3 regions of the Paenibacillus sp. A14 genome follow, and region 3 is predicted to be linked to each of the others. Evidence: predicted binding sites of a transcription regulator. Region 3 holds the regulator's gene; each other region holds the start of a gene.
The links. The regulator Rex, encoded in region 3, represses fermentation and respiration genes when NADH is low (regulators of the CRP and FNR family bind a similar motif). The targets are predictions, from matches to a motif close to TTGTGAAATATTTCACAA.
Positions count from the first base shown of each region.

Region 1: a site for Rex is predicted at 3,231-3,248, ahead of pflB (formate C-acetyltransferase). Genes of this name have one in related genera too.
Region 2: a site for Rex is predicted at 1,753-1,770, ahead of V4U88_RS14465 (DUF2249 domain-containing protein). Genes of this name have one in related genera too.

Region 1 covers NZ_JBAGJD010000001.1:580,246-587,909, forward strand. The annotation lists gene pflA (pyruvate formate-lyase-activating protein) at 76-819, opposite strand; gene pflB (formate C-acetyltransferase) at 888-3,158, opposite strand; gene adhE (bifunctional acetaldehyde-CoA/alcohol dehydrogenase) at 3,413-6,028, opposite strand; gene V4U88_RS02895 (Crp/Fnr family transcriptional regulator) at 6,465-7,181, shown strand; gene V4U88_RS02900 (hypothetical protein) at 7,248-7,664, opposite strand, start outside.
Region 2 covers NZ_JBAGJD010000004.1:667,967-675,630, forward strand. The annotation lists gene V4U88_RS14455 (M56 family metallopeptidase) at 1-1,016, shown strand, start outside; gene V4U88_RS14460 (hypothetical protein) at 1,087-1,425, opposite strand; gene V4U88_RS14465 (DUF2249 domain-containing protein) at 1,443-1,682, opposite strand; gene V4U88_RS14470 (DRTGG domain-containing protein) at 2,007-3,341, shown strand; gene V4U88_RS14475 (YtpI family protein) at 3,363-3,662, opposite strand; gene V4U88_RS14480 (hypothetical protein) at 3,727-4,233, opposite strand; gene V4U88_RS14485 (YtrH family sporulation protein) at 4,230-4,559, opposite strand; gene V4U88_RS14490 (DNA polymerase III subunit alpha) at 4,736-7,664, shown strand, end outside.
Region 3 covers NZ_JBAGJD010000001.1:404,700-412,363, forward strand. The annotation lists gene V4U88_RS01940 (AAA family ATPase) at 1-1,369, opposite strand, end outside; gene V4U88_RS01945 (hypothetical protein) at 1,362-1,895, opposite strand; gene V4U88_RS01950 (cell wall elongation regulator TseB-like domain-containing protein) at 2,087-2,572, opposite strand; gene V4U88_RS01955 (amidohydrolase) at 2,624-3,922, opposite strand; gene V4U88_RS01960 (redox-sensing transcriptional repressor Rex) at 3,900-4,562, opposite strand; gene dinG (ATP-dependent DNA helicase DinG) at 4,598-7,456, opposite strand; gene V4U88_RS01970 (tetratricopeptide repeat protein) at 7,637-7,664, opposite strand, start outside.

The DNA.
Region 1 (7,664 bases), 180 kb from region 3:
AAACGGCTGAACCTAAGTTCAACCGTTTCATCGTTAATAACCATATTCAATTATTCTGTTCGTTGCGCTGCGAATTCACGATTTCGCAGCGGCTACTTGCTTCCGACCCTCTTCAATCAGCCGATCTGCCCGCTCGATCTCCTCCGATGTCGGCGAAGGAACTCCATCCAGCGGATAATCCCAGCCAAGCTCCTGCCATTTGTAGATCCCCATCTGGTGATACGGGAGTATTTCAAACTTCTCAACTCCCTGCAATCCACCGATAAAGCGGCCGAGGTTCAGCAAATCCTGCTCATCATCATGGATGCCTGGAACGAAGACATGGCGGATCCACATTTTGCGGTTATGCTCCGACAACCACTCTGCCATTCTCAGCATCCGATCGTTTGGCTTGCCGGTAAGCTTGATATGCTTCTCGTTGTCAATATGCTTCAAATCCAGGAGGACAAGATCCGTAACATCCAGAAGGTCGCGAATCTTATCGCCTTCGTTGTAACCGTTGGTATCCAGCGTCGTATGGAGATTCCAACGCTTCTTACATTCACGGAATAGCTCGGTTACGAAGGCGGCTTGCAGAGTAGCCTCTCCGCCGGATACCGTCAACCCGCCGCCTGATGAACGGTAGTAAGGCAGGTAAGGCTCGATTTCGGCCAAAACCTCTTCTACGCTCATCTCCTTCCCGTCCGTCAGGCTCCAGGTATCCGGGTTATGACAATACTGACATTTCAGCAGGCAGCCCTGCATGAAGAGGACGAAACGAATACCCGGGCCATCCACCGTTCCGAAAGTTTCCAATGAATGTATACGACCTTTAAGCATATTTCGTCACTCCTTCTAGGTTTAAGCTGCCGTTTGTCCAAGCTGCTATCTCTACTATATTCCTCTGCTTACATGGAACCGTGGAACGTCCGGTTGATAACATCGAGTTGTTGCTCACGGGTCAACTTAATGAAGTTTACAGCATAACCCGAAACGCGGATCGTCAATTGCGGATAGTTCTCAGGATGCTCCATAGCGTCCATGAGCTGTTCACGGTCAAACACGTTTACGTTCAAGTGGTGAGCCTTGCTGCCGAAATAACCGTCCATCATCGATACCAGATTGGACTTGCGGCCATCCGACTCCTTACCCAGCGCCTTAGGCACGATCGAGAAGGTGTTGGAAATCCCATCCAAGCTGTGTTCGTACGGAAGTTTGGCTACGGAGCTGAGCGAGGCAAGCGCGCCCTTCTTATCCCGGCCGTGCATCGGGTTGGCCCCCGGTGCAAAAGGTTCTCCCGCTTTGCGTCCGTCCGGCGTGGAGCCTGTTTTCTTACCGTAAACTACGTTCGAGGTAATCGTCAAGACCGATTGTGTCGGCATCGCATTACGGTAAGTTTTATGTTTGCGAATCATACCCATAAACGATTCTACAAGGCCGACGGCGATTTGGTCCACGCGGTCGTCGTTGTTGCCGTAGCAAGGGAAGTCGCCTTCGATTGCAAAGTCAACGGCAACGCCTTGTTCGTTGCGGATCGGTTTTACTTTGGCGTATTTAATTGCGCTAAGCGAGTCGGCCGCTACCGACAGCCCGGCGATACCGCAAGCCATCGTACGAAGAATATCGCGGTCATGCAGTGCCATTTCAATGCGTTCATAGCAGTATTTGTCATGCATGTAGTGAATGACGTTAAGCGTATTTACATAGAGCTTCGCAAGCCATTCCATCATCGGTTTGAAGCGTTTCATGACTTCATCGTATTCCAGATATTCGGAAGTGATGGCCGGGAATTCAGGGGCAACTTGTGCTCCGGATTTCTCGTCTTTACCGCCATTGATGGCGTACAGCAACGCTTTTGCCAAGTTGGCGCGGGCACCGAAGAACTGCATTTGTTTCCCGATTTCCATTGCGGATACGCAGCAGGCGATGCCATAATCGTCACCGTAGATCGGGCGCATCAAATCATCGTTTTCATACTGGATCGAGCTGGTTTCGATAGAAACCTTGGCGCAATATTTCTTAAAGCCTTCAGGCAGCTTCTCGGACCAAAGAACCGTCAAGTTTGGTTCTGGCGCAGGTCCCAGATTGTACAATGTATGCAGGAAACGGAAGCTGTTCTTGGTTACTCTTGTCGTACCGTTTACTGCTGTCCCGCCGATCGATTCGGTTACCCAGGTTGGGTCACCACTGAACAGCTCATTGTATTCCGGAGTACGGAGGAATTTAACGATCCGAAGCTTCATTACGAAATGGTCGACTAGCTCTTGTGCAGTTTCCTCGGTAAGTGTGCCTTCGGCCAGGTCGCGTTCAATATAAGCATCAAGGAAAGAAGATACACGGCCCAGGGACATCGCGGCGCCGTCTTGTTCTTTGACAGCTGCCAAGTATCCGAAGTACAACCATTGGAAGGCTTCCTTCGCATTTTCCGCCGGTCTGGAAATATCGAAGCCGTACATTTCGCCAAGTTGTTTCAATTCACCCAAAGCGCGGATTTGCTCGGACAGTTCCTCGCGAAGACGAATTACGTCTTCATCAATCACGTCGACCTCGAGATCCTTCAGTTCTTTTTGTTTTTGTTTAATCAAGAAGTTAATCCCGTAAAGGGCAACACGGCGGTAGTCCCCAATGATCCGGCCGCGGCCGTAAGCATCCGGAAGCCCGGTAATAATCCCCGCTTTACGGGCAGCTCTCATATCGGATGTATAAGCATCAAATACACCTTGGTTATGTGTTTTGCGAATTGAGGTGAACATATCTACAATCTCGCCAGGCAGGTCGAAACCATATGCCTTGCAAGAATTGATTACCATGTTAATACCGCCAAAAGGATGAATCGTGCGTTGGAAAGGAGCATCCCCCTGTACGCCTACGATTTGTTCCTTCTCTTTGTCCAGATAGCCGGGTGCGTGGGAGATGATCGTCGATGGTTTATGAACATCAACATCAAGAACGCCGCCCGCTTCTCTTTCTTTCTTGGACAAATCGGAAATAATATCCCACAGCGCCTTTGTATTGGCTGTGGCGCCTTTCAGGAAGGACTCATCTCCTTCATAAGGTTTAATATTCGTGTCGATGAAGTCGCGTGTATTCACTTCCTTCATCCATTTGCCTTTCTTAAAGCCTCTCCAAGCCGTTTGAACTTCTTGCGTGTTTTGTACTTCTCTCTCAATCACCGACATCTGTAATCCCTCCATATATATTTGAAGTACGCGGCGTTGAAGGATAATGCCGCGCCTCATGATCCCTAAAATTTGTGATAATTTTCACATTTTAGACACCGATAAGTCCTTGATCCGTTGTTGATGATCTCCTCTGAACTTACCAACGTACTAGGGATCATTTATATTTTTATGATATAACAATCCCTATAGAAAGATTGTGACAAATATCACATCAAGTGATATTTGTCACGTTTTCACAGCCCATTGTTCACTTATTCTTCAAATCTTCCATAGAAAGCATCGCGGTATACTTCGGCAAGTTCGCTAACGAGCGGAAGCTTCGGATTGGCCGTAGTACATTGGTCTTCGAAAGCGCGATCCGCCAAATAGTCAACGCGCGATTCGAAGTCTTTCGGATCGAAGCCAAGCTCTTGGAAAGTTTCCGGAATGCCCAGTTTTCTGTTCAGATCGCGAATGGCTTTGATCAAGCTCTTCACGCCTTCTTCCGTTGTGCGGGCCGGCAATCCCAGAATGCGGGCGATTTCTGCATAGCGTTCGTCGGCAACGAAGTTGGTATATTTCGGCCATGCCGCGAATTTGGTAGGTTTCTTGGCATTGTAGCGGATGACATGCGGCATCAGGATCGCATTGGTCCGGCCATGTGCGGTGTGGTACTGTCCGCCCCATTTATGAGCCAAGCTGTGGTTGATCCCAAGGAACGCATTCGCGAAGGCCATACCTGCCAGCGTCGAAGCGTTGTGCATTTTCTCGCGAGCCAGTTTATCGCCGGTCAAAGCCGATTTCTCAAGGTATTGGAACACCAGTTGAACCGCTTTGATCGCGAGACCGTCCGTATAGTCGTTAGCCATAACCGATACATAAGCTTCAATCGCGTGCGTCAATACGTCCATCCCTGTATCGGCCACCGCGGTTTTCGGCAAGCTGTACACGAATTCCGGGTCGATGATCGCTACATCCGGTGTCAGCTCGTAGTCGGCCAAAGGATATTTGGTGTTGCCGTTGATTTTATCGGTGATAACCGCGAACGAGGTTACTTCCGAACCGGTACCCGAAGTCGTAGGGATCGCTACGAATTTAGCTTTTTGGCCAAGACGCGGATATTTGTAAATCCGTTTGCGGATATCCATAAATTTTTGCTTCAGGTTATGGAAATCGGTGTCCGGATATTCATAGAACAGCCACATGCCTTTCGCGGCATCCATTGGCGAGCCGCCACCGAGAGCGATAATGCAGTCCGGCTGGAATTTCTCCATGAGTTCGGTACCGCGCTGTACTGTCGTTGTGGATGGATCCGGCTCTACATCCGAGAATACTTCGATAGCTACAGGCGTTTGGCGTTGACGCAGGTAATGTTCCACTCTTTCCACATAGCCCAGTTTCACCATCATTGGGTCGGTTACGATCAGGACGCGGGAAATGTCCGGCATTTTGGCAAGATATTGGGTCGAGTTTTTCTCGAAGTAAATCTTGCTCGGTACTTTGAACCATTGCATATTCACGGTACGATGATTCACCCTTTTCACGTTGATCAGATTTACAGCCGTTACGTTCGACGATGTCGAGTTGCGACCATACGATCCGCAGCCCAGCGTCAGCGACGGCAGGTTCGTATTGTAAATGTCGCCGATACCGCCTTGCGATGATGGCTGGTTCACCAGGATCCGGCAGGTTGGCATGCGGTCGGAGAACTTCTGAATAATTTCTTCATTATTTGAATGAATGACCGACGAGTGTCCCATGCCGCCGAATTGAACGACTTCCAGCGCGCGTTCGATCCCTTGCTCGGCGTTTTTTACTTTATAGCAAGCGAGTACCGGGCTCAGTTTCTCTGCGGACAACGGGAATTTAGGACCTACGCCCTCGATTTCGGCTACGAGAACTTTGGTTCCGGCCGGTACATCGATGCCGCACATTTCTGCAATTTTAACGGCCGATTGACCTACGATGCTAGGATTGACCGCACACTTCTCGGCGATGATCGCACCGGCGGTCAATTTGGCGGCTTCGTCTTTATTTACGAAATAGCAGCCATTGGCAATCATTTTCTTCTTCACTTGGTCAAAAATCGGTTCTTCTATAATAACCGCTTGCTCGGATGCGCAAATCATGCCATTGTCGAACGTTTTCGACAGAATCAGGTCATTCACCGCTTGATCCAGGTTTGCGCTCTTCTCAATGAAGCAAGGCACGTTACCAGGACCTACGCCGAGAGCCGGTTTCCCGCAGCTGTATGCGGCCTTCACCATCGCCGAACCGCCTGTAGCCAAGATGCAGGCCACATCAGGATGATTCATCAACGCGTTCGTACGATCCATCGAAGGGTTCTCGATCCATTGAATACAATCGGCCGGAGCTCCGTGCTTGATTGCGGCCTCGAGCAAGATCTTCGCCGCTTCCGCGCTACACTTCTGAGCGGATGGATGGAAGCCGAAGATGATCGGGTTACGTGTCTTGATGGCGATCAACGATTTGAAAATCGTGGTGGACGTTGGGTTCGTTACCGGAGTAATCCCCATGATGATGCCCACCGGTTCGGCGATTTTCTGGAAGCTGTCGAATTGGTTGTCTTCAATAACACCTACCGTTTTGTCGTATTTGATGCTGTGGTAAATGTATTCGGTCGCGAACATGTTCTTGATGATCTTGTCTTCATAAACGCCGCGTCCGGTCTCCTCAACGGCCATCTTCGCCAGATACATATGCTTGTCGAGTCCGGCCAAGGCCATCGCTTGTACGATTTTGTCAATTTGCTCTTGATCCATGCTCATGAACGCTTCGGATGCTTTCTTTGCCTTGTCGATCAAAGTTTGGGTGTACTGCTGTGCGTCTGGGGCTGCTTTCGTCGTCGCATCATTCTTAACGGCCATTTCTCTCATCCTCCTAAGTGGGGTTATGGATAAACCTTTTATATATTGTGAATAATTTCACTTTCTGGTTTATCCTTGTGAAGCCTTGCGCTTCTCTTGATGGTTAAAGCATACCACATCCGCTTAAGTTTGTATAGTGAATTTTTTCACGTAGTTTAAAACAATTGCTTTTATTTCATCTTGGTGTTTGTTTTTTCACAATTCGTTTTCATATCTTCCTTACATCACGGGTTTATTCTCCGTCTTGGTTGCCGGCATTTCAATGTATCATGAATCACATGGTTAGTGAAATAAATCAACTTCAAAAAGTGAAAATAGTCACAATGTTGAAATTTCGACACTTTTTCAGTCTTTACAGGCCACTCAAATACGAAGAAACGTTATATAATTAATTTAAATTTTCAGATAAATTTAGGAGTGCAAAGGGGAAATTAAAATGAGTGAAATGGTGAGCGCCACACAACCCCGCGGCAATACTAGCTGCTTTACGGAGCAAAACTTTAACCGGCTACTTGTTACGATGAAAGATAAGACGTATCCCGAAGGAACCCATCTTTTCTGGGAGGGCGACTTTTCCGATAAACTGTTCTATGTTAAGCGTGGCCGGATCAAATTGACTAAATCCACCGACGAAGGCAAAGAGTTGATTCTATACATGTACGGTCGCGGCGATATGGTCGGCCAGGCCGATCCCTTCTTCAGCACCAAGCACAGCTTCACCGCCGAGGTGATCGAGGATAGCGAAATCGGCGTCATCGAGCAGAAGGACCTTGAAATTATGATTTGCCAACACTGCGATTTCGCCATTGACTTCATGAAATGGATGGGTATCCACCACCGCCTGACGCAGACCAAATTCCGCGACCTGATGATGTACGGCAAACCGGGCGCCCTCTGCTCAACCCTGATCCGTCTGAGCAACACGTACGGCGAACAGCATGGCGACAACATCCTTATCAACAAGAAGATTACGCACACCGACCTGTCCAACATGATCGGCGCTACCCGGGAGAGCGTAAACCGGATGCTGAGCGATCTGCGAAAGAAGGACGCGCTGGAATACGAGAACGGCATGATTGTGATCAAGGATTTGGTCATGTTGCAGGATATTTGCCATTGTGAACTATGTCCGAATGAGATTTGCCGCATCTGATTGGACTTCGAAAACAGCCTGGGAGAGATCCCGGGCTGTACGCTGCAGCGTCATCCATTTGAAACCTCAGTTGCTATATGTTTTCAACCAGTCATGCTGCCATTCCTGGAAAGGCTTAAGCTGAATTTCCTCCAGCGTTTTTCCCTCTAGAGACCAATAACCACCCATTAATTCTTCTCCGGATGGATTTGATGTTCCCCCAAAGGGCTTCCCGTCGACTACGTAAACATAAACCTCAACTTTCCCTTGTGCCAGTGGATGATTCTTCACCGTAAACTTTTCAACGTACACCGTTTTACCAAAATAGTTGGAAGGATCAACGGTTTGTAGGCCCCAATAGATCATATGAGGAAGTGTGACTATTTTTTGCTTGGTTAATTGGTAACTATCAACGCGTCCTTCGTAAGAAAGCACCCGATATCCTTTTTCCTCAAGATAGCTTTTGAGAGCGGATTGCTCTTTCGAGATTTGGGTACAACCAAC
Region 2 (7,664 bases), on a different contig from region 3:
GGGATATTTTGAAGGAAGAGGACTATCCGCACATTCTTAAGCATGAACTGATTCATTTTAAACGGTTCGATCTATGGCACAAGGTGATTATTTTGGGGGTGAAGGCGGTCCACTGGTTCAATCCCTTGGTTTATTTTATGGACCGGGCGGTTTCCTTGCAATGCGAGCTCTCGTGCGATGAACGGGTTCTCCGAGGTATGAGTTTTCAGCAGCGAAAAAACTACGGTGAAACCTTGATTAAAGTCGTTCGAAACGGGTCAAAAGCCCGGACCGCTGTATTCACCAATCTGTATGGGGGGAAACGTAACTTGCGTAGTCGCATCAATTTTATTATGGATATACGGCCCAAAAAGAACGGCATTGTCATCCTCGCCTCTTTATTGACGGGATTGCTGCTGATGACAGCCGTTTGGAACTCTCCGGAAGCTGGAGCCGCCAATCGGCAGGCTTCTCCCGCCAGGGCCGAAACACTTGAACTCGCCGCGGAGAATTGCAATGTTCTAGTGCAGATCAGTCGGGGCGAACAGCTCTCCGTTGACTACAATGCCAAAGTAATGAACGTGGTACAAAACGCCAAGAACTCGGCGACGCAAATCTCAATCCGACCGAAGCAAGGTGTTTCGACGGAGGATATTGATATGGTGACTTTGAACATACCCAGCCAAAAATTCCGGACGATTACGGTCAATGGCAACAAAGCCGGCATCTCTTTGCCGGCCGTGAACGCGGATCTGAATCTTACGAGCAATGAGGGGAGTATGTCGGCCATCCTGCCGAAAGGATTTAACAAAACAATCAAATTTGAGTTGAAAAACGGTGCCGGAAGTCTCCACATCGATCAAGGCGCAAGCAATTACAAGCTCTCTATGGGGATCAAAGAAAGCGCGTTAACCATCCCGGATTCATTGCCCGGATATAAGCATGGGGCTTCAAGTTACACGTACACGAGCGGTAATGGAAAGGCGCAAGTCGATGTGACAATAAGCGGTTCCGCATTCTCGGTCGCTGATAACTAAAAATCGGCCGGACCCTCGCTCACCTTGAAGGTGCGTTGAAGGGTCCGGCCGATTTGGAATTCGGGCTTGCTTACGCCTCGGCAGCCAAAGCGCTGGACAGGCGTGCCATTCCGCTGAGCCCCTTCATACCTCCATAGAGGGTATAGAAGAATGAATCGGGGGCATCCAGCGAGAAGGAGAGATACTGCTTCGGATCGATGCCGAGCATTTTTTCGAATAAAGCCGCCGTGTCGTAGGCGTAGAAACAGAAGTAGGTGTATTCAAACTCCGGCATTTTCTCGGCAATCATCAAGATTTCAGCGGCATAACGCTCCGGATCGTTTTCGGCCTCGGCAATCATGGCGAGTGCGTCTTCAAGGCCTACCTTGATTTTTAGGGTCTTCTCATCGAGGACCTCAATCGTGGCCAATGGGATCTCCTCCTCGGTTATTCCGTTTTCCCGATTTTTACACGAAAAGTGTCCGGGCCTTGCTCCAGATAGTCCCAGGTAAAGCGTCCGGGATGCATCGCTTCGAATTGAAAGCGCAGCGGCACGGGATCGTGATCATTGATAAGCAGCATCGCTTCTCCAGGCTCCAGGCTGTTGAAGGCGGCAAAAATCGTTTTATGCTTTAATTGCGGCGGGTACTCCGTAGCGTTGACGGTGGTTTTAAAGGTTTGGCTCATAAGTTTGGTCCTCCTGTTTATTTAAATATTGAAGCATTTGCGATCATTATATCAACCGGTCATCATGGCATTGTGATACAAATCACATATTGGCGCAACGCAAAATGTTTCTGCATAAGGCTTCGGTATTCCGTCAAAGTCCGAGTGATTCGCCTCACGTTCATTCCGGAACAGGGCAAAATTTCAGGAAATGGCGAAATGAAGCGATCGAGTGTTTAGCGGATCTTCCGGCGAAATTTGCTCACGGAATGTCCGCTTTTTTTTGCGTTGATATGGTGTATAATAGATACAGAATAGTACAGATTGAGATTGGGGGTGTAACAGTTGCAGGGGCATGAAGAAAGTGTAACGAAGCACGAGCAGCTGCTACAGCATATCGAGAGTCTCAAAATCGGAACCAAAATATCGGTGCGCAAGCTGGCGAAAGGAATGGGAGTCAGCGAAGGAACCGCCTACCGTGCGGTAAAGGAAGCGGAAAATCTCGGAATCGTTATTACGAAGGAGCGGATCGGGACCGTTCGCGTGGAGAAGAAGCCGCGGAATATTACCGATCAACTGACGTTCGGGGACGTCGTCGATATCGTCGAGGGACATGTGCTTGGCGGAGCCGACGGTCTGGATAAAAACCTGCATAAATACGTGATCGGCGCGATGAAGATCGATGCCATGGCCCGCTATATCGATGCGGGAAGCCTTTTGATCGTGGGGAACCGGGAGGATGCCCATTCGCTCGCTTTGGAGCAAGGGGCGGGCGTGCTGATTACCGGCGGCTTCGGAACGAGCCGGGAAGTCAAAAGTCTGGCCGACCGCTTATCGCTGCCGATCATTTCCTCGCGGCACGATACGTTTACGGTAGCCTCGATGATCAACCGGGCGATCTTCGACCGCTTGATCAAGAAGAAGATTATGCTTGTGGAAGATATCGTCGTGCGCAAGCCGAGAGTCAACATGTTGAAGGTGACCAGCAACATCTCCGATTTCGATCAGCTGTCGATCGAGACCGGGGCGCAGCATTTTCCGGTGGTGGACGAATGGAACCGGGTGATCGGCATCGTCAGCCGCAAGGATGTGGAAGATCTCAGCGGGGATCAGAGCATTGAAAAGTGTCTGACACGGCATCCGATTACGGTCGGGCTGCAAACGTCGCTCGCTTCGGCGGCCCAGATCATGGTGTGGGAAGGGATCGACTTTCTGCCCGTCGTCGACCGCAACCGGAAGCTGATTTCTTCGGTGACGCGGCGGGAAGTGCTGCAGGCGATGCGGGACGCCCGGAATCAGCCGCAGCTCGGTGAAACGTTTGAGCATCTCATGTGGAACGGATTCGCGGAGGAGCGGGACGAGAACGGCCGGTTGTTTTTTCACGGCATGATTACGCCGCAAATGGCTACCGACCTCGGGACGATTTCCCATGGGGTGCTGACTTCGCTGATGACCCAGGCCGGCTTGAACGCGGCGAAGGATGCGAGCGGGGCGGACTACGTGGTGGACAACCTGACGACTTACTTCGTGCGTCCGGTGCAGATCGAGAATCCGGTCGTGATTACCCCGGTCGTCCTGGAGATGAGCCGACGGGCGTGCAAGCTGGAAATCGTCATGACCTACCAGGATTTCCTGGTGTCCAAGGCCGTCATGACGCTGCAGTCCATCGACCACGCCTAATGCGGCGATCAGGCGGCCGGTTTATTCCGGGTTCTGGCGGGAGAAGAAGCCATGGTTGCGGATGCCGGCGAATATATTGAAAGCCCCGAGCACCATGAACAGAGCGCCGACGACGACGCGGACCGTCGAGCCGCTAAAAATTAGCATTTGGATCAGGGCCAGCACGATCAGCATGGTGCCCATACTGATATTCGATTTGGCCTGGGCGATCCCCCGGGTGCGCGCATCCAGCGAACGCCGGGATTTGATGCTGAAGAAGATGGAGCAGACGCTGGAAACAATCAGGCCGGCGTACAGGATATAAGTTAAAACTTCAATCATGGGAAAAGGTCACGGCTCCTTTTGGAATAATAGATTGTGATATTTCTCATTGTAGCATGATTCCTCAGCTTCGCACATAGGGCCGGATATCGACCCAGATCTGAAGCACGCCCTCGCTTACCAGCATCGTTTTCACCTGAATTGCGTACTCTTTGTCCCGCACCGCGTAAATTTTCCGGTTCAGCAGCGTCCGGGCCATTTTGCCGTCGGAGTCGATTTCGAAGATGCTGCGGCCGCGCAGCACCTCCAGTTCCTCGTGCAATTGCTGTACGACCTCTTTGACGGCCAGCGCGTCCAGGGGAGGGTCCCGCTCTTCGACCCGGACCTGGATTTCCTTGATGACGGTGGAGCGTTTGTGATACTTTTTCAGTGTCTTGTTGTCTTCCTCGGCCTGATAGAGTTGAATCTGCAAATCTTTATTTTCGAGCCAGAGTTTGTTGAAGCTGGCCTGATAGACGACGTTGAACCCTATGCTGCCGGCGACCATGCCGAGAATAAAAACGGCGGCAATTTGCATGAACCGCTTAAATCCCCTTAGGGCCTCCCGCGTTGTGACCCTCCGTTCGTTCATCCCCGGCTGCCTCCGCACATCCACCTCACGAGCTCCGAACCCATATGCGCTCCAAGAAATGCGAATAGTAAATATAAAATTTGCTTGATCGCCGGGGACAAATTTCCGTCGAAGAAATTGCTTTCGATGACCCGCATCGGGTCAATCGTACCGCCGACCGCGGCGGCGAGCGCCCATATCTTAATCCTTCCCGCGATATCCAGCATCGTCTGCGTCGGCGGCTGCATGGACACGATGGCACCCAGCCCGCCTACCATGGCTCCCCCTACAACGATGCCGAACGCTACGAAAAAATCCATGACCGCCTTGGTCAGAAACGTACTCATCCGCTGGCCTCCCTTTTTTGCGTTCCGTCCGTTTTCGCTTGTCCATTCCGGTTCTATACCATTCTATGGGCGCAAGCAGGCAATCTATGATAAAATATTTAAAAAGGGAACAAACGTTTTGATTTAAGTCCTAACCCAACTAAATTTTCGGTTCAACTTGGAAAGGAAGGAAACGCATGGACAGCTTCGTTCATCTCCACGTACATAGTGAATACAGCCTTCTCGACGGTGCGGCCCGGCTGGAAGAGCTGGTTGCCCAAGCGGCCGCTTTCGGCATGAAAGCGTTGGCGCTGACCGATCACGGCGTGATGTACGGCGCGGTTCCTTTTTATAAATTGTGCCGCTCGCACGGCATCAAGCCGATCATCGGCTGCGAGATGTATTTTACGGCGGGATCCCGGAAGGAGCGGGGGAGCCGGAAGGACCAGCCGATCCACCATCTGATTTTGCTGGCCAAGAATGAGACCGGGTACCGGAATTTAATGAAGCTTTGCTCGATCGGCCATCTGGAAGGCTTTCATTACAAACCGCGGATCGATTGGGAGGTGCTGGAGCGCCATAAGGAGGGGCTGATCTGCCTAAGCGCCTGCCTTGGCGGCGAGGTGCCGCACCATCTGCTGCACGGCCGGCTGGAGGAGGCAAAACGGGCCGCGCTTCGTTACCAGGCCGCGTTCGGGGAGGACTTCTACCTCGAGCTCCAGGATCACGGGATGCCCGAGCAGAAGAAGGTCAACCCGCTGCTCGTCGACCTGGCGCGCGAAACCGGGATCAGCCTGGTGGCCACCAATGATGTCCATTATCTCGGGGAAGGCGATGCCGAGGTCCAGGACGTGCTGATCTGCATCGGAACGGGCAAGACGGTGGACGATGAGGAGCGGTTCAAGATCGGGACCAGCCAGCTATATATGAAGAGCGGTCCGCAAATGGCCGCCTTGTTCCCCCATATTTCCGAAGCGCTGGACAATACGGCGAAGATCGCGGACAAATGCGAGCTGGAGCTTACGTTCGGGCGCCATATTTTGCCCGAATATCGGCCTGTTCCGGAAGGGTTGACGTCGGCGTCTTACCTGGCCTCGTTATGCGAGCGGGGACTTGAAGAGCGGTATGGACACCAGGAACTGTGGCGGGATGAAGCGGAGCGGGCTAAGCTGAAGGAGCGGCTACATTATGAGCTCGGGGTCATTGGCAGCATGGGCTTCTCCGATTATTTTCTCATCGTTTGGGATTTTATCGCTTATGCGCACCGCCACGGCATCGCCACGGGCCCCGGACGGGGCTCGTCGGCCGGAAGCCTGGTTGCCTATGTGCTGCATATTACCAACGTCGATCCGATCAAATACCAGCTCCTGTTTGAACGCTTTCTGAATCCCGAGCGCGTGACGATGCCGGATATCGATATCGATTTCAGCGATGAGCGGCGCGACGAAGTGATCGCCTATGTGGCGGACAAATACGGCGCCGAGCATGTCGCGCAGATCATCACGTTCGGAACCATGGCCGCCCGGGCTGCCGTCCGCGATGTGGGCCGGGCGCTGAACGTGCCGTTCGGGGAGGTCGATAAGGTCGCCAAATTGATTCCCGGGAACTTGGGGATGACGATTGAACGGGCCATGAAGGAGAGCCCGGATCTGAAGCAGCTGTACGACGCGCAGCCCCGGATCCGCAAATTGCTGGATACGGCCCGGAAAGTGGAGGGCATGCCCCGGCACGCCTCCACCCATGCCGCCGGCGTGGTCATTTCGCGCGACCCGCTGACGGATGCGGTACCGCTGCAGGCCGGCAGCGAAGGAACCGCTTTGACCCAGTATTCCATGGAGAATCTGGAGTCTGTCGGACTGCTGAAGATGGACTTCCTTGGCCTGCGCACGCTTTCCATCATCGAGCGCTCCATGCGCTGGATCGGAGAGCAAACGGGAAATGCGCCGGATTTCCGGCTGGTTCCCGACGACGACCGGCTCACTTATGAAATGCTCGGAAACGGGGAAACGACCGGCGTGTTCCAGCTGGAATCGGCGGGGATGCGGCGGGTGCTCCGTGAGCTGAAACCCACGGACTTCGAAGATATCATCTCGGTTTTGGCCTTGTACCGGCCGGGTCCGATGGAATTTATCCCGAAGTTTATTTCGGGCAAGCACGGGCAGACGGCGGTGGATTACCCGCACGGGGATCTGGAGCCGATCCTCAAGGATACGTACGGCATCATCGTGTATCAGGAGCAGATTATGCAGATCGCTTCCCGGATGGCCGGTTTTTCGCTCGGAGAAGCGGATTTGCTGCGTCGGGCTGTATCGAAGAAAAAGCGCGAGGTGCTGGACGAGCAGCGGGGCCACTTCGTCGCCGGAAGCAAGGCGCAGGGATATCGCGAGGAGGAAGCGAACGCGGTATACGATATGATCGTCCGCTTTGCGGATTACGGCTTCCCCCGCGCCCATGCCGCCGCTTACGGCGTGCTGGCCTTTCAAACGGCCTATTTGAAGGCCCATTATCCCGTGCATTTTATGGCCGCCATGCTGACGGCCGTCATGGGAAGCCACCGCAAGGTGGCGGAATATATTGTCGAATGCCGGCGGATGGGCATTACCGTGCTGCCGCCCGATGTGAACGAGAGCGGGATTCTTTTCACGCCCCAAGCAGGGGCGCAACGTGAGGGAGCGGACCGTGAGAAGCAAAGCGGAGACGAGAACTCCGCGCCTTCTCTCGGCATTATCCGCTTTGGGCTGGCCGCCATCAAGAACGTCGGTACGCAGGCGATGGAGAGCATATTGCAGGAGCGTAAAGAGCGCCCGTTCGACAGTTTGCTCGATTTTTGCCGGCGGGTCGATCTCCGGGTCTGCAACAAGCGGGTGATCGAGTCCTTGATCCAGGGCGGCGCATTTGACGCGCTACCGGGCCACCGGGCCCAACTGCTCGCCATGCTGGACGAGACGGTGGAGGCGGCGCTGAAATGGCGCAAGGAGCGGGAGGATCTGCAGATCCAGCTGTTCGACTTCGAATTGACACCGAATTGGGATATCGAGTATCCGGAGATTCCGCGGTTTACGGCGACCCAGCAGTTGGAGCTGGAGCGCGAACTGCTCGGTCTTTACCTGTCCGGGCATCCGCTGG
Region 3 (7,664 bases):
CCGCAAGCTCGTCCAGAATCTTGGAGTTTTCTTGCATCAACACCTCTTTGGTTACCATGTCCATATTCACGATGCCCAGCGAGGTCAAGCCCGAAGTCATCATCGTCTGCACCAGGTTCAACGCCTGTTCGAAGTCGTTGCTGGAACCGGTGCTGCGCCCTCCGTAGTAAATCTCCTCCGCGGCAGCTCCCGCCAGGGCGATGATAATCTGCCCTTCAATATAATGCTTGGTGTACAGGTATTTTTCCTCCCGCGGATTATGGCGCACATATCCCAGCGCTCTGCCGCGCGGGCTAAGCGCAACCTGGTTGACGCTCCCCGGAGCGACGACCTCGGCGGCAACCGCATGGCCAAGCTCATGCACGGCCACGCGCCGCTTCTCTTCTTCAGTCGATTGACGGTCTGTTTTTTCGCCCATCATGACCTTGTCGATCGCCATCGATAGATGACTTTGTTTAATTTCCTCCAATTGATCGCGCATCGCGTAAATCGCCGCTTCGTTCATCACGCTCTCCAGTTGGGCGCCGGAGAAGCCGTAGGATTCCTCGGCCACCTTGTCCAAATTCACTTCCGCATCCAGCGGCTTATTCTTCGCATGAATCTCCAAAATATGACGGCGGCCCTTCTTGTCCGGCAGATCAACCTGGATATGCCGGTCAAAACGGCCCGGGCGCAGCAGTGCGCTGTCCAGCATCTCTTTGCGGTTCGTGGCCGCGATCAGCAAGACCCTCGGCGTATCGGACGTATAGATGCCGTCCATTTCAGTCAGCAGCTGGTTCAGCGTCTGGTCATACTCGCGCTGTTGGCCGCCTTCCCGTTTGCCGCCGATCACATCGATCTCATCGATAAAAATGACAGCATTCTCTTTGTTCTCCTTCGCCGCGCGTGTGCGGGCGTCCTTGAACAAATCGCGAATCCGGCTGGCCCCGACGCCTACGTACATCTCCACAAATTCGCTGCCCGATGCCGCGACAAACACGGCGTTCGTGTACTGGGCGGCCGCTTTCGCCATCAGCGTTTTGCCTGTTCCCGGAGGCCCGGTCAGCAAAATCCCTTTCAGCGGGCGAATCCCGAACTTTTTGATCTCTTCATGACGCACCATAAAGTCGAGGGCTTCCCGGAGTTCCTGTTTGGCGCTGTCTTGACCGCCGATCTCTTCAAACGTAAGCCCGGGCGACGCCACTTTCTTCCGCTTGCGCTCCTGGGAAGCCGTCGCGACGATCCCGCCGCGCATTTTAACGGCCGTAAGCAGTGCGCCCACCATGACGAGACCGACGAGCAGCGGAATCACATTATAGCCGATAAAAGCGAGAAAGATGAGGAAAACCGGGACAAATCCGGCCGCAACTTCAATCATCCACTTACGCATTAGGCCACACCCCCATACTTTGCGGTACGCGAGGTAAAATAACAAACTTGCTCGCCTTCTCATCGGTTAACGTAATATACACGTTCTTATCGTCCATTTCCGCTTTGGCCGAAACGCCTTCGGTCTGCTTTTGCAGTTCATCCAACGTAGTCGTGATATCGGTGTACTCTTTCTTTTCCATAGCTTGAGCGATCGGGAACAAGGCCTTGTCCCACAATTCGTTCAGCTTCTCTGAGGCTTTGTCTTCCACGACCACTTTTACTTCGCGGCTGCCGATCCATTTGCCGCCTTCCCGCTCAATTTGCTCAACGAGGCTGCCCAAATTCGTTCCGGGCTCCAAATCAAGTTTCAACTCCACCTGTTTTGGGGTAATATCTGTTTGTACACTTTTTACGCCTTCCATAGAATTGATTTTATGCTCAAACGGGCTCTCAACCGCCCATTGTCTATACGCAAACCATCCTCCGAACAACAACAGTGCGGATACGGCCACACTTGCCACAATCGGTCCAACACGCAATTTCACGTTGAGGTCCTCCTTGCTGTAGAAAAATATAATGATAAGTATATCAGAAAATGGTAGACAAATACGCAAATTAAACTTACAAAGATGAGTATATCACATCGTATATACGATTTCGAATCAAGTTGTGAAATTATTTTAAATTTTTACGAAAAAAGCAGCCCAATGGGCTGCTTTTTGTTCTGAAGTTGATCTTACCGGTTGGGTAAAGTAAATACTTCCTCCAACGGCTCTCCATCGCTGAATCGGAAAAACCGGTAAAAATGATGGGCTTTCTCTTTGTAAAAGAGCTGCCAGACATACTGGTTGTTGTATATCCCCGGCATCAACCGGACAGGGGTTATCCCCGGAAATTTGTCTTTAATGATCTTGCGAATTTGACTCTCCGATACGCCTTCGGAAAGGGGCTTTACTTCCGGATTCCCCTTTTCCGGCAGCCAGACCATGACTTCCCGGCCGCTTTCATCCTTCCCCTGAACGACCCAGCACACTTGGTCCCAGACGGATTTCCAGACCTCATCGGCCTCGGTCAGTCCGGTTTCTCGCATCGCCCGCTGAATCGCTTGCTTCTCCCCCTGCCGTAGATCCTGCTGTACAAAAAGATAGAAGCGGTGAAGCCCGATGAGGACGAGCCCCAACATCAGAAGGGAGAGCAGGATCCACTTGGTTCTGTTCCTCAACCTTCTCTTCCTTTCCCCGATCGGCGTAGTTTCAACATACAGTAGATCGTCTTATCGGCCGAGAAGGCGCTCGAACGCAGCTTGGGCTTCAAAACGTACTTTTTCCTCATCAAGCGTCAGGCAAGCGCCATGCTTAACCACTTGCTTGCCGTTTACCCAAACATGCTCCACATCTTTCGGTCCCGCCGAATATACGATATGGGAAATATAGTCCGTGCGGGGCAGAAAATGCGCCTGTTCCGTATTCAGGGCGATAAAATCCGCCTTCATACCGGCGGCGAGCCGGCCCGTATCCTCAAGGAACAGCGCCTTCGCCCCGTATTCCGTACCCATGCGAAGCGCCTCTCCCGCCGGGACCGCCGTCGGGTCTCCCGACACGCCTTTATGAATCAGCGCCGCCAGGCGAATCTCCTCAAACATGTCGAGGTTATTGTTGCTGGCGGGTCCATCCGTTCCCAGCGATACGGTAACGCCCGCCCTGAGCAACTCGGGCACGCGGGCTACGCCGCTGGCCAGCTTCAGGTTGCTCCCCGGGTTGTGGGATACCGTTACCCGGTGCTCCGCCAAAACGCCGATCTCCTCGTCCGTCAGATGGACGGCGTGGGCCAGCAGCGTCGGCCGATTGAACATCCCGAGATTCAGCAGGTGCTGAACCGGGCGGACGCCGTAATCGGCTACATTTTGCTCCACCTCGGCTCTCGTCTCCGACATGTGCGTGTGCATCGGCAAATCCAGCTCATGTGCCGCCTGTACAATTTTCTCAATGTAATCCGGAGGGCAAGTATATGGAGAGTGCGGCGAAATCATGGTGGTGATTCGTCCGTCCGCCTTGCCGTGCCAATCGCGCGCAAAGCTCACCGCTTCGTTCAGCTTGCTTTGCTGCACCTCAGGAGGACAGAGCCCGATTACGCCGCGAGTCAATACGGCGCGGATTCCCGATTGATCCACGACGGAAGCTACCTGTTCCATATGGTCGTACATATCCAAAAAGGTGGTCGTTCCGCCCTTTAGCATCTCCAGCACGGACAAGGCCGTTCCCCAATATACATCCTCGCCGGTAAACTTCGCTTCCATCGGCCACATTTTCTCCTGCAGCCACTCCTGAAGCACCATGTCGTCTCCATAGCCGCGCAAGAGCGACATCGCCGCATGACCATGCGTATTGATCAACCCGGGGAGAAACAACAGCCCCTTGCCGTCAAACGTTTCGGCCCCTTCCACGCCTTGCGGGCGCTCCGTTCCGACGTATGTGATCCGGTCTCCTTCGACCAGCATATAGCCCCGGATGATCGGGGTTTTCTGATCCGGCACCGCGAAGGTACCGTCTTTAATCAGCCATTTTCGCGTCATGTTCCGTATGTTCCTTTCCGCCATCCAGATAATAAGCCAAACTCATCAAATCGGTTGTGAAATCCGCCGCATGCACGCGCACTTCCGAAGGCACCTTAAGGATGGTTGGCGCAAAATTCAAAATCGCTCCGATTCCCGCAGCCACCAATTGATCGGCAACCCGCTGCGCTTCCACATCGGGTACGGTGATGATCCCGATGCGGATGTTGCTGCTCCGCACCGTATCCACCAGCTCCTCGATCGGCTGAATCGTAATATGGTTGATCTGCGTCCCGATTTTGTGGGGGGATGCGTCAAAGACCGCTACAATTTTCATATTATCTTTCACATACGCGTTATAATTGGACAACGCGTGGCCAAGATTACCGGCCCCGATCAAAGCTACATTAATTTGCTGATCCAGGTTCAGAATTTGGCGAATTTTCTCGATCAGATACGTTACGTCGTAGCCGATTCCCTTGCGCCCGAAATCTCCGAAGTAAGCCAGGTCTTTACGGATTTGCGCCGGATTCAAATCCAGCTTCTGCCCAAGTTCCTGCGAAGAGACCGTAGGCACCTCCCGGCGGCTGAGTTCATTGAGAAAGCGCAGGTACACCGGCAGGCGGCGAACCACTGCATCCGAAATTTTTTCCGATTTCATCAAATTTCCCCCTACTTACACGATTTGAGGAACACTTACGATTCCCCGGCGTTTAACCATTCCGAAATTCGAGGCACCATCTGCTCCAACGGCATATGCTCCATTTTCGGTCCGGGCAAAGAATACAAGAAGTATTTACCGTAATAGGATTCCAAGATCCGAGTATCATAAACCACCACGATCCCGCGGTCCTGCGAGGACCGGACCAGTCTGCCGAAACCCTGTTTAAAGCGGATAACGGCTTGGGGAACGGACAGTTTCATGAACGGGTTCTTCTTCTCTTGCTGCAGCCTCTCGCTTTTCGCCTCCACCAGCGGATGGTTCGGAGGCTGGAACGGCAGGCGAACGATTGCCAGGCTCGTCAAGGCCTCGCCGGGAATGTCAACGCCTTCCCAGAAACTGCTCGTGCCAAGCAGAACTGAGGCTTGCTGTCCTTGAAACCGGCGGGTCAGCTTCGTTCGGCTTCCGCTGTCCATCCCCTGCCCGATTACGGTGATCCCCTGTCCGGCAAGCAGCTCCTTCAGCGGATCATACACCTGCCGCAGCATCCGGTATGACGTGAACAGGACCAGCATTCTCCCGTGGGTGGCGATCGCCGTATCGGCCAAGGACCGAACGAGCGTAGAGACAAAATGGTCGTCTCCGACACTGCCTTTCACGCTCGGGAAATCCCGCGGAATGACAAGTAAGGCCTGTTCCCGGTAATTAAACGGGGACGGAAGCATAGAGGTGTTGAGCCGCTCCTGCTCCGCCGCTTCGGTCAGCCCCAATTGATCGATCATGTACTGGAAGGACTTGTCGACCGAGAGGGTCGCCGAAGTCATCACTACACTTTTCTTCTTGTTGAAGAAAAATTCCTTCAATTGGGTGCTCACATCGATCGGCACCGCAAAGATTTGCAGCGATTTGCTGCGGTAATTGCCATTGCTCTCGATCCAGTAGACCGTGCTTAAGTCTTCAAGCTTGATAAAAAAGCGAAGCGCTTCCCGCTCGGTGGCGAGATCTTTCAGCAGCCCGCCGATATCGGTGATCAGGCTGTCATAGCCGTAGTCGTGCTCATCGTCTTTTAACTCGCCGATCAGCCTTTCCCCTTTGCGGATCACGTCGCCCAGAGCGGTATAGATCTGGTTCTCCAGCGCAGACAGGGCCTCCCACTGCTTCGGTTTCTTCTGGGGCAGCAGGCGCAGCACAAATTGCCCCGGATCCCCGGGCGCCGCGTCGCTGCGTTCCGGCATTAAGCCGAACATCTGGTCCGCCAGCCGATCCCAGATTTCCTTCACATCGACCAGTGTCGGATACAGCCCGTCGATGACGGAGCACCACTCGGCCGATTTTTCGCTCCCCGACTGATCCAGCATCACGCGCAGATTCGGAAATTGGCCTGTCTTGCTGTCCTTGAACAGCCGGGTGAGCGTATGGACAACGGTGAAATATTTCATTTGGAGCCCTAGGTGTTTCCCGGCGACTTCCTCCAAATGATGGGCCTCATCGATCACCAGGCGCTCGTACCCGGGCAGCAGCTGGTGTCCGGCCTGAATATCGGTAAACAGCTTGGAATGATTGGTGATGACCACGTCCGCTACGCCGGCTTCATGCTTCGCTCTGTGGTAGTAGCACTTGCGGAACCAAGGACAAGAGCGGCCGAGGCAGGAATCGGACTCGCTCGCCACCGTCTCCCAGAAGTCCCCGCCGCGGTTTCCGAGGTTCAATTCCTCGTCGTCGCCCGTTTCCGTGTGCGCCAGCCACACAATCATCTGGGCGGCGGTGATTACCTCTTCCTTAGGTGAGGCAAAGTCTCTTCTATTAATTTTATGTTCAAATTTGCGCAAACACAAATAGTGCTGCCGCCCTTTGAATACGGCGGCCCGAAACGGAAACGGAACCGCATCAGTAAGCAAGGGGACATCCCTTTCCCTAAGCTGCTCCTGCAAATTGATCGTATGCGTGCTGACCATCACCTTATCGTCCTGTTTGACACTATGATAGATGGCCGGCAAAAGATATCCGAGCGATTTTCCCGTTCCGGTCCCCGCTTCGATCAACAAGTGCTTGTCCTCGGCAAACGCTTTGCCGACTTCGGACAGCATCATATTCTGCGCTTCGCGCTCCTCGTATTCCGGCAATATCGTCTTGAGACGCTCCCGCACCTGATCCATAAACTGCTCGAACGAGACGTCCTTGAGCGGATTGTCGGAAAGGCCATTCCTGGCCGGCTCGATATCCATCCAGTCCTCAACCTGGAGCGCAAACTGGCGGTAATACACAAAACCGTCCGGGCTCGGCTCTCCTTCCCGCTCTCTCTCCTGAAGCATGGCGTCGAAGAACCAGCCGAGGTCGCTATCCTCGCCGGCGAACAGGTCGGCCAAACGCTGAACCACCAGAAGCGGCAGCCCTTCCAGCTCCTCCAGACACTTCAGGAAGATCAGTGCTGTGGCCAAAGCGTCGCTGTCGGCCTGATGGGGGCGCTCATGCTCTACGCCGAACTCGACAGCGACCATCCCCAGTTGATAGGTTGTCAGCGAAGGAAAGAAGATTTTCAAGAAATCCATCGTATCGAGAATCCGCCCGGTAAAGGGCAAATACCCTGTCTTATCGAGCGCGCTCTGCAAATAATTGAAATCAAAGGCTACGTTATGGCCGACGAGTACGGCATCGTTCAAGAGCGGAACCAGGTCCACCATCACTTCATCCAGTTCCGGCGCATCCTTGACATCCTCTTCCGTAATTCCCGTCAGGTTCGTAATAAACGGCGGAATCGGGATTCCCGGTTTGACAAAGGAACGATACACTTGGGAAATATTCTGTTCTTCATCTATAATGGCAAGCCCTACTTGAATAATTTCATCAGAGGACTGGTTTCCTGTCGTTTCAAAATCGAGTACGGCATATTTCATTGATTCCTAAGTCCCTTTCGTTCCAGTCTCTTTTACAGCATAACAGAAGTGATCCGATTTGAAAATTGCGTGAAGCGGACGGGAGGCCTCCTTCCAGAAAAAAACGATGTCTCCCGCGATCCCGGGACACACCGTTTCTTCCGAGTACATCAAATTACGCTAAATCAAGATAAGTTCATTTTAAAGGAGGGAGGTCAGTTCATTCCCG